DNA from 2 places in the Arthrobacter sp. zg-Y1116 genome. Region 1 is predicted to be linked to the other one. Evidence: predicted binding sites of a transcription regulator. Region 1 holds the regulator's gene; the other holds the start of a gene.
What was found. The regulator LexA, encoded in region 1, represses DNA repair genes until DNA is damaged. The targets are predictions, from matches to a motif close to TCGAACANNTGTTCGA.
Positions count from the first base shown of each region.

Region 2: NNX34_RS10050 (DUF6504 family protein) is a predicted target of LexA. The motif match lies at 2,097-2,112, and genes of this name have one in related genera.

Region 1 is NZ_JANFLR010000004.1:696,592-701,179, forward strand. Features, by position in the region: gene hflX (GTPase HflX) at 1-105, shown strand, start outside; gene NNX34_RS14595 (ATP-dependent DNA helicase) at 98-2,143, shown strand; gene lexA (transcriptional repressor LexA) at 2,256-3,062, opposite strand; gene NNX34_RS14605 (LysM peptidoglycan-binding domain-containing protein) at 3,524-3,955, shown strand; gene NNX34_RS14610 (histidinol-phosphate transaminase) at 4,063-4,588, shown strand, end outside.
Region 2 is NZ_JANFLR010000002.1:718,705-723,292, reverse strand. Features, by position in the region: gene NNX34_RS10060 (MDR family MFS transporter) at 1-1,410, shown strand, start outside; gene NNX34_RS10055 (hypothetical protein) at 1,425-1,790, opposite strand; gene NNX34_RS10050 (DUF6504 family protein) at 2,209-2,520, shown strand; gene NNX34_RS10045 (DNA polymerase III subunit alpha) at 2,541-4,588, shown strand, end outside.

The sequences.
Region 1 (4,588 bases):
GCCGAGATCCTCTCCGTGGAGCACGGCGAAGCCGGTACCCAGCTGCATGTGAAGGTTCGTGAAGGGCTGGCAGCAGAGCTGGAGCAGTTCGTGACCCATGGGTAGGAAAGCGCCACAGGGGCCGGACCAGGTCCTGGATCTGCTTGACACTGCGGTGGCGGCCATGGGCGGGCAGAACCGGCCCGGCCAGCACGAGATGGCCCGGCAGGTGGCCGAGGCCATCGAGTCCGGCGACCACCTGCTGGTGCAGGCGGGAACGGGTACGGGCAAGTCGCTTGCCTACCTGGTCCCGCTGATTGCGCACGCCTTGGAAAGCAGCAAACCCGCGCTGGTCTCCACTGCCACGTTGGCCCTGCAGTCCCAGATCGTCGGGCGTGACCTCCCGCGCCTGCTGAAGACCCTGGAACCGAAGCTTCCGCGGGAGGTGGATGTTGCCCTGCTCAAGGGCCGCAGCAACTACGTCTGCGTCCACAAGACCGGCGGCGGATTCCCCGAGGAAGACGAAGCCGGAACACTGTTCCTGCTTGGTGACGAGCAGGCTGTCTCCCATCCCGCTCCCGCCGGCGGGCCCACCTCCGCCCTGGGGCGCGACGTCGTCCGCCTGCAGGAATGGGCGCAGGAAACGGAAACCGGTGACCGGGATGAGTTGCTTCCCGGCGTCAGCGACCGTGCCTGGCGTCAGGTGTCCGTCACCTCCATGGAGTGCCTGGGGGCGCAGAAGTGCCCGGTGGCGGAGGCCTGTTTCAGCGAACGGGCACGGGCCAAGGCCGCCGTCGCCGATCTGGTGATCACCAACCACGCGATGCTGGCCATCAGTGCGTTCGAGGGACTGGCCGTCCTGCCGGACTATGACGTAGTGGTGATCGATGAGGCCCACGAGCTGCAGGACCGGGTTACCGGAGCGGTTACCGGACAACTCTCCGGAACAGTCATTGCCGCGGCGGTCTCCGCAGCACGCAAACACACGTCCGCCACCATGGAGCCGCTTGCCGCTGCCGGCCGGGCCTTCGACTCGGTGTTTGCCCCGGTGCCCTCCGGCCTGCTGGCCGCGGGGCTGTCCGAAGACCAGGAGCTGGTCCTGGGATCCGTGCGTGAAGCCTGCCGCACGGCGCTGTCCGACTCCAAGCCCGAAGGCTCCGACGCCGTCGACGGCGGCCGCCAGATGGCACGCTCGCGCCTGATGGCTGTCCTGGAACTGTGCGAACGGATCCTTGACGCAGTGAATTCAGGGGAGGTGCTGTGGGCGTCGCGTGCCAGCACCTTCTCGCCGGGCACCGGCTACACCGCCCCGGAAGAAGACGCACCACCCACCATCAACGTTGCACCGCTGTCCGTGGCCGGCCGGCTGCGCGAAGGCCTGTTCGACGGGCACACCGTGGTGCTGACCTCGGCCACCCTCGCCATCGGGGCGGAGTTCGGCCCGGTGGCCGGAGCCCTGGGGCTGCTGGGTGCCGGTGCACCGAAGTGGACGGGGACCGACGTCGGCAGCCCCTTCGACTACCCGCGGCAGGGTGTCCTGTACGTAGCCAAGGACCTGCCGAAACCGGGACGCGGCACCTCCCCGGAGCAGCTGGATGAACTGGAGGCGCTGATCAAGGCCTCAGGCGGCGGCGCCTTGGGGCTTTTCTCCTCCCGCCGTGCAGCGGAGGAAGCCGCGGAAGCCCTGCGGAAGCGGGTGGACTTTCCGATCCTCTGCCAAGGGGAATCCACCATGTCCGCCCTGGTCCAGCAGTTTGCCGACGAGGACGAGACCTGCCTGTTCGGCACCATGTCCCTCTGGCAGGGCGTGGACGTCCCCGGCGCCTCCTGCCGGCTGGTCATCATTGACCGGATTCCGTTCCCGCGCCCGGACGATCCGTTGATGACCGCCCGCACCCGGGCGGTTGCCAAGGCCGGGGGCAACGGCTTCATGAGCGTCTCGGCCACCCACGCAGCCGTCCGGCTCGCCCAGGGTGCCGGCCGGCTGATCCGCGCCTCCGGGGATAAGGGAGTGGTGGCTGTGCTTGACTCACGCCTGGCAACCGCGCGCTACGGCAGTTTCCTGCGGGCCGCCCTGCCGCCGTTCTGGTCCACCACCGACCGTTCCGTGGTGCTTCAGGCACTGAAGCGGCTCGCCGCGGAACCCGCGGGCGCGAAGAAGTAAACTCCGCCCGGGAAAGGGGATCCCGGGAAGCAAAAAACAGCGCTGCCGTGTACCGGCGGCGCTGCTTTTGCATGGTCCTTTTTCACGTCCGGCCAGGACGGTCAGCTTGTGCCTAGAGCGAACGCATCACCGAGACGACTTTGCCCATAATGGTGGCTTCGTCACCGAGGATCGGCTCGTAGCGGGTGTTCTGGGGCAGCAGCCAGGTGTGTCCGTTGCGCTGCCGGAAGGTCTTCACGGTTGCCTCGTCTTCGAGCAGGGCCGCGACAATGTCACCGTTTTCGGCGGTGGGCTGGCGGCGGACAACCACCCAGTCACCGTCGCAGATGGCCGCATCCACCATGGAATCGCCCGCCACGCGAAGCATAAACAGGTCGCCGTGACCTACGAGCTGGCGCGGAAGGGGGACCATCTCTTCGACCTGCTGGTCGGCCAGGATGGGTCCGCCTGCGGCGATCCGCCCGACCAGCGGAACCATCGCGGTGTCGATTGCGGTGGTGAGGTCGGAGACGCTGCCGGAACGTTGCGTGCGTGGGCTGCCGCCGCCGGAGCCGCCCTTTGCTGCACCCTCAGCAGCCTCCACGGTGTTCCCGTCGCCGCCCGCGTTGCCTTTGCCTCGGCGCACAGGAGCATCGCGGAGCAGAAGCGGAACCAGTATCTCCATGGCGCGCGGGCGCTTGGGGTCCCGGCGGATGTAGCCCAGCTTCTCCAACTGGCTCAGCTGGTGCGTAACGCTGGAAAGGCTGGCCAGCCCCACTATGTCGCCGATCTCCCGCATGGACGGGGGATAGCCGTTCGCGTTCACCGAACGCTGGATGGTCTCCAGGATCTTCGTCTGCCGGGCGGTAAGGCCCTTGGTACGTCCTGCCGGCGCGGGCGCGGCAGGGGAGGGGGTGCTGCCATTGGTAACACGGGCCACGTCGGCTTCCCTTCACAGTCGGCCCGTGGATGCGGGCCGGATGGTTCTAGCGGTGTATCTGGTTGGTGCTGCGGTGCTGCGGTGCTGCGTTGCTGAGGTGCTGCGGTGCGTTGATTCGATGCAGTGGTTGGATGCGGTGGTCTATCCCGCCAAGCCGTTTTGTCAGTGCCGGATGGTTAGTTGGTCCCAGCCGCTTCCAACAGGTTCAACGCTAGGGGAGCGCAGGCATATTTTCAAACATATATTCGAGCGAGTCTCGACAATGTTCGTAGATAAGTGCTAGAAATGTTCGAGTACAGCTTCGAACATATGTTCGACCCTGAGTAGAAAACGGTCCACCGACACCTCGGCGGACCCACCAGATGTTCGAATGCAGTTTCGAGCCACACTGTTTTCCCGGTGCTTTTTACGGGAGGCGGGGGAATCGGCGGAGCTGCTCTTCGGACCGGAAAGGTATTGACATGTCAGTACACGTACTTCCCCTCACTGCACAGAGCATCACTGCACAGAGCATCACCGGATCTTCCCCCGACCGGGCGGCCGGCCCCGCCCGCATGGCCACCACCGCGGACGCCCAGGCATCTGTCCCGCTGCGCCTGACTCGCCGTGGCCGGCTCGTCCTGGTCGGCGCCCCGCTGATGATCGTGGCCGCCGCACTGCTGGCCTTCATCGGATTCTTCACCGCACCGGCCATGGCCTCGGGGGACTCCCCGGAACAGACACGCACCATCCAGGTGGGTGTATCCGCCGGGGATTCACTGTGGTCGCTCGCCACCGAGTTCGCTCCGGACCGGGATCCCCGCACCGTGGTCGCCGACATCGTGGAACTCAACAACCTGGCGGACGCCACCGTCCCTGCCGGCAGCCAGATTTATATCCCGGTCTCACGCTGATCCACCGGCCAGCGCGCTCCGGTGATCCTTACCTGCGTGCCCGTAACAGAGGGGTGCTGGAAGTCCCTCAAATACAACGTCACCGCAGTCCGTCCTAAGCTGTAGAAGTGAACGAACAGCTGGAAAACCTGAACAGACTTCCCCTGCGCGATGATCTGCGGGGCCTGACCCCGTACGGCGCCCCTCAGCTGGATGTGCCCATCCTGCTGAACGTCAACGAAAATACCCACGGACTTCCGGAGCATGTGCGCCGGGCCATTCTGGCCGAGATTGAATCAGTGGTCGCCGGCCTGAACCGATATCCCGACCGCGAATTCACCCTGCTGCGGGAAAACCTGGCCAAATATCTCGGCCACGGACTGGCTGCGGAGAATATCTGGGCCGGGAACGGTTCCAACGAGGTTCTCCAGCAGATCCTGCAGGCGTTCGGCGGACCCGGGCGGACGGCCATGAGCTTCCCGCCCACCTACTCCATGTACCCGCTGCTCGCCAGCGGCACCGGCACCGCGTACGTCACCGGCTCGCGGGAGCGGGACTTCTCCCTGACCCCCGAATCGGCTGCGGAGCAGATCCGGGCGCAGGCACCCAATATCGTGATCCTGTGCACCCCGAACAATCCCACGGGTACCGCCC
Region 2 (4,588 bases), on a different contig from region 1:
ATCGTGGGGGACCTGAACGGGTTGGAGCATCTGTCCTGGGTGGTCACCGCGTATATCCTGGCGGCAACCATCGGCCTGCCGATCTACGGCAAGCTCGGCGATCTGTTCGGCCGCAAGAGCATTTTCATTTTCGCTATCGTAGTGTTCCTCGCCGGCTCGGTCCTGTCCGGACTGGCGCAGAACATGGGCCAGCTGATCGGGTTCCGTGCGCTGCAGGGGGTAGGCGGCGGCGGGCTGATGATCGGGGCGCAGGCCATCCTCGGAGACCTGGTTTCCCCGCGGGAGCGCGGGAAGTACATGGGCCTGATCGGGGCGGCCTTCGGGCTGGCGTCCGTGGGCGGTCCGCTGCTGGGCGGCTGGATCACCGATGCCTGGTCCTGGCGGTGGGTGTTCTACATCAACCTGCCCATCGGCGCGGTGGCGCTCGCCGTCGTCGTCTCTTCGCTGCATCTGCCCAAACCCCGCGGCAGGCGCCCGAAACTGGATTACGCAGGCGCCGGACTGCTTGCGCTCGCGAGCGCAGCCCTGGTGATGCTCACCACCTGGGCCGGCACCACCTACGCCTGGTCAAGTCCGCAGATTCTTGCCCTGGCCGTGGTGACGCTGGCGGCCGGCACGTCATTTGTCCTGGTGGAGAGGCGGGCAGCGGAACCCATCCTTCCGCTGGGCCTGTTCCGCAGCCGGAATTTCCTGCTGCCGGTGCTGGTGGGCATCGCCGTCGGCATCGCGATGTTCTCCACCATCTCCTACCTGCCCACCTTCCTGCAGATGGTCAACCGGGCCACCGCCACGCAGTCGGGCCTGATGATGCTACCCATGATGGGCGGGCTGCTGCTGACCTCCATCGGCACCGGGCAGCTGATTTCGCGCACCGGCCGGTACAAGATCTACCCGGTGCTGGGCTGTGCGGTGATCATCGCCGGGTTGGTGCTGCTCTCCCGGATCTCAGACACCACCGCATACAGTTTCACCGCTCTTGGCATGCTGGTGATGGGACTCGGGCTGGGAATGCTGATGCAGAACCTGGTGCTGATTGTGCAGAACAGCGTGCCGGGCAGGGATATGGGCGCGGCCATCTCCGCAGCGAATTATTTCCGCCAGATCGGCGCCTCGTTCGGGATCGCGCTGTTCGGGTCGATCTTCATCCACCGGTTGGGCAATGAGATTGCAGCGGCGCCGCCGGGGGCCGGGACTGCCCTCGGCGGGGACATCAATTCGCTGAGCCCGGCCATGCTCCGCGGACTCCCCGCACCGGCGCAGGACTTCATCGCTGCGGCCTTCGGGCAGGCCCTGCCTCCCATTTTCCTGCTCAGTGTGCCCATCGTGGCCGTTGCCCTGGTGCTGTGCCTGTTCATCAGGGAAACGCCGTTGTCCACCACGGCGCGGGCCGACGTGGACAGCGGGAGGTAGGAGCGGGCCTGCCGTTAGGTGCCGTCATAACCGGATAGGGCGATCACCAGCAAGAAAAGTGCGGCCAGGGCCCCTCCCTGCCAGATCAGGGAGGGAATGATGTACAGGCGGGCGGCAAGCTTCTTGTTCCCCTGGATAAGCGCCGCGATGAATCCCGTCACTCCTCCGAGCAGGGTGAACAGGCCGGAAAAGGCGATGAAGCTCAAAAAGGAGAAGTCGGAGACGTCCCAGGCGGTGAAGGCGACGAGGGGGCGGACGAGGATCGCCCAGGCGATCGACACGAGGACCATTCCCGTTATCGCTGCCGCGCTGAACCGTGTTTTCCCGGAGGCCGCTTCTGGAGGAACCGGTCCCTGATCCGCAGGCAGGACGTCCTGCATATATGGATTATGGTGCTGCTGCGGTTCAGACTCCTGGCCGAACGGATCCCATGGTTCCGGTTGCTGCCGTCCACTAAGCGGTGTGTTGCTGTCTGCTGTCATAACCGGCCCCCATCCGATGAGTATTGCCTGGACCAAGGCATCCTGCGCAAAATCCAGCTGTCTGGAAACAGTGTGCACCATGCGGGCATCGGCGCCGGCAGCGGCGCACCTGGGCTCTGCTGCTTCTGAGCGGATCTCCCTTTCCGTCCATCCCCGAGTGGTGCCGTTTGTCCCCGGCTGGTCGTACACTGGTGGCGGAGCTGTTCGAACATATGTTCGAATTAGTTGCCAACTGATAACCAAGTGAACCAATGGATAAACCAGTGGGTTGGTGCGTGTGCGGCGTGCATGCATCCATGGGCGGAGAGGAAGCTGAATGGGTACCTTCAGCGAAGCAATCGAGGTGGTGTGCTCGCCCGCGGGCCAGCCTCTCCGGCTTATCTGGGGCGGGCGCACCTACAAGGTGGGGGCCGATCCTGTGCGCTGGTATGAACGCCGCAACTGGTGGGAAGAGGAAACCCGCGCCGAACGCGGGCACGGTGCCGGGCTGGTGGATACCGAAATCTGGCGGGTCCAGGCCCGGATCAATGACCGCTCCGACCTGCGTACCCTCGACCTCTCGCACCATGTCCGCAGCAACCGCTGGCGCCTGATCCGCATCCACGATGCCCTGAGGGACAGTGCCTAATGGAAGACAGTGCCTAAGCAATGAGCTTTACCCACCTGCACGCAGCCACTGCGTTCAGCGCCCACTACGGGGTGTCCTGGCCGGAGGAGATGGCGCAGGCCGCAGCGGCCGACGGTGCGGATGCGCTCGCCTGCACCGACCGGGACGGGCTCTATGGAACGGTCAAGCATCTGCGTGCGTGCATGGAGGCGGGCATCGATCCCATCGTGGGCGTGGACCTGGCCGTGCTGGATGGCAGCAACGCCGTCACGGGACGGGTGGTCATTCTCGCCCACGGGCATACCGGGGGAGCGGGCTACCGTGCCCTGTGCCGGCTGATCTCCGCCGCGCACGCCGCCACCTCCGCCTCCCGGGCACGCGCCGGCAAACCGGCAGGCGTCACCATGGAGCAGCTCGCAGGGTACGTCCGCGGCGCAGGAGCAGGGGAAGGCGTCTCCGATGTGGAGGCCGAACCGGTCCTGACCGTCCTCGTCGGCCCGCAGTCCGACGTCGGCCAGGCCATGCGCAGCCGCAGCTACGCCGTTGCCCGCACCCTGTTCGGCCGCTGGCGCTCGCTGATCCCTGCCCGGGCGCTCGCCGTCGAGGTGGTTACCCATCTGTCCGCCCCGGGGGAGAACCTCAGCCTTGCCCACGCCGTACGCATGTTCCGGCTGGCTGATGAGATGCGCGTGCCCGGCATCCTCACCAACGCCGTGCGCTACGTGGACGAGGATGGAGCCGCCACCGCTGACGTGCTCGACGCCGCGCGCTCGCTGACTTCCCTCTCCCACCTTCCGGACCGGCAGCCCAACGGGCAGGGCTGGCTCAAGGGGGCACGGGAGATGACTGCGCTGGCCCGCGAGATCAGCTCCGAGGCAGGCTACGGTTCCACGGGAGCGGCACGGATGCTGGCCGACACTGCGGCGCTCGCGGATAACTGCCGGATAGACCCCGTGGCGGATATGGGCTGGAAGCAGCCCGTGGTACCCGAAGCCTCGGTGATCGGCATCGAGGCCGAACCCATGATCGAACTGCGCCAGCGCTGCGAGGCGGGGATCACCCGCAGGCTGCGCGCCCGGGACTCGATTGCCGAGGTGGAACTGCGCAACCGGCTCGAACACGAGCTGGGCATCATCGAGCGGCTGGGCTTCGCCTCGTACTTCCTCACCGTTGCGGAAGTCTCCGCCATGATCACCGGAATGGGGGTACGCGCCGCGGCCCGGGGGTCGGGGGCCTCCTCACTGGTGAATTACCTGCTGGGCGTCAGCCACGTGAACCCGCTGGACCACGACCTGATCTTTGAACGCTTCCTCTCCCGGGACCGCTCCACGCTGCCGGACATCGACATAGACGTGGAAAGCGCCGAGCGGCACAACGTCTATCACCGCATCTTCGAACGCTTCGGCTCCGAACGGGTCACGCTGATGAGCATGCAGAACGGCTACCGGGCGCGCGGAGCGGTGCGCGACGCCGGACTGGCGCTGGGCATGCCCGAGGAGGAAATCGGCGCTGTGGCTAAGCAGCTATGGCGTTTCTCGGCCCGCAACTTCCGCGAGGCGCTCGCCGAAAAGCCCGAACTGCGCGAATTCTCCGGCCAGGTGGAAAAGAACCAGCAGTTGGACCTGCTGGTGGACCTCACCGAACGCCTGGACCGGCTGCCCCGGCACATTTCCATGCATCCGTGCGGAGTGATCCTGGGAGACACCTCCCTGCTGGACCGAACCCCCGTGCAGCCCAGCGGCCTGGGCCTGCCCATGTCCCAGTTCGACAAGCACGACATGGACCCCATGGGCATGCTCAAACTCGACGTGCTGGGTGTGCGGATGCAGAGCGCCATGGCCTTTGCCGTCCGCGAAGTAGTGCGTGTGCACTCCTCCCGTGAAGAGGTCATTGCCGCCGGGAAGCATCGGGACGGGCCGGAGAAGCCGGACCCGGAGTTCGTTGAACCCGACGGACGGATCAACCTCGACGCCGTGCCGTTCGACGACGAACCCACCTACGAACTCATCCGCAGCACGCACACCCTGGGTTGCTTCCAGATCGAATCCCCGGGACAGCGCGAGCTGGTGGGCAAGCTGGCGCCGCGCGA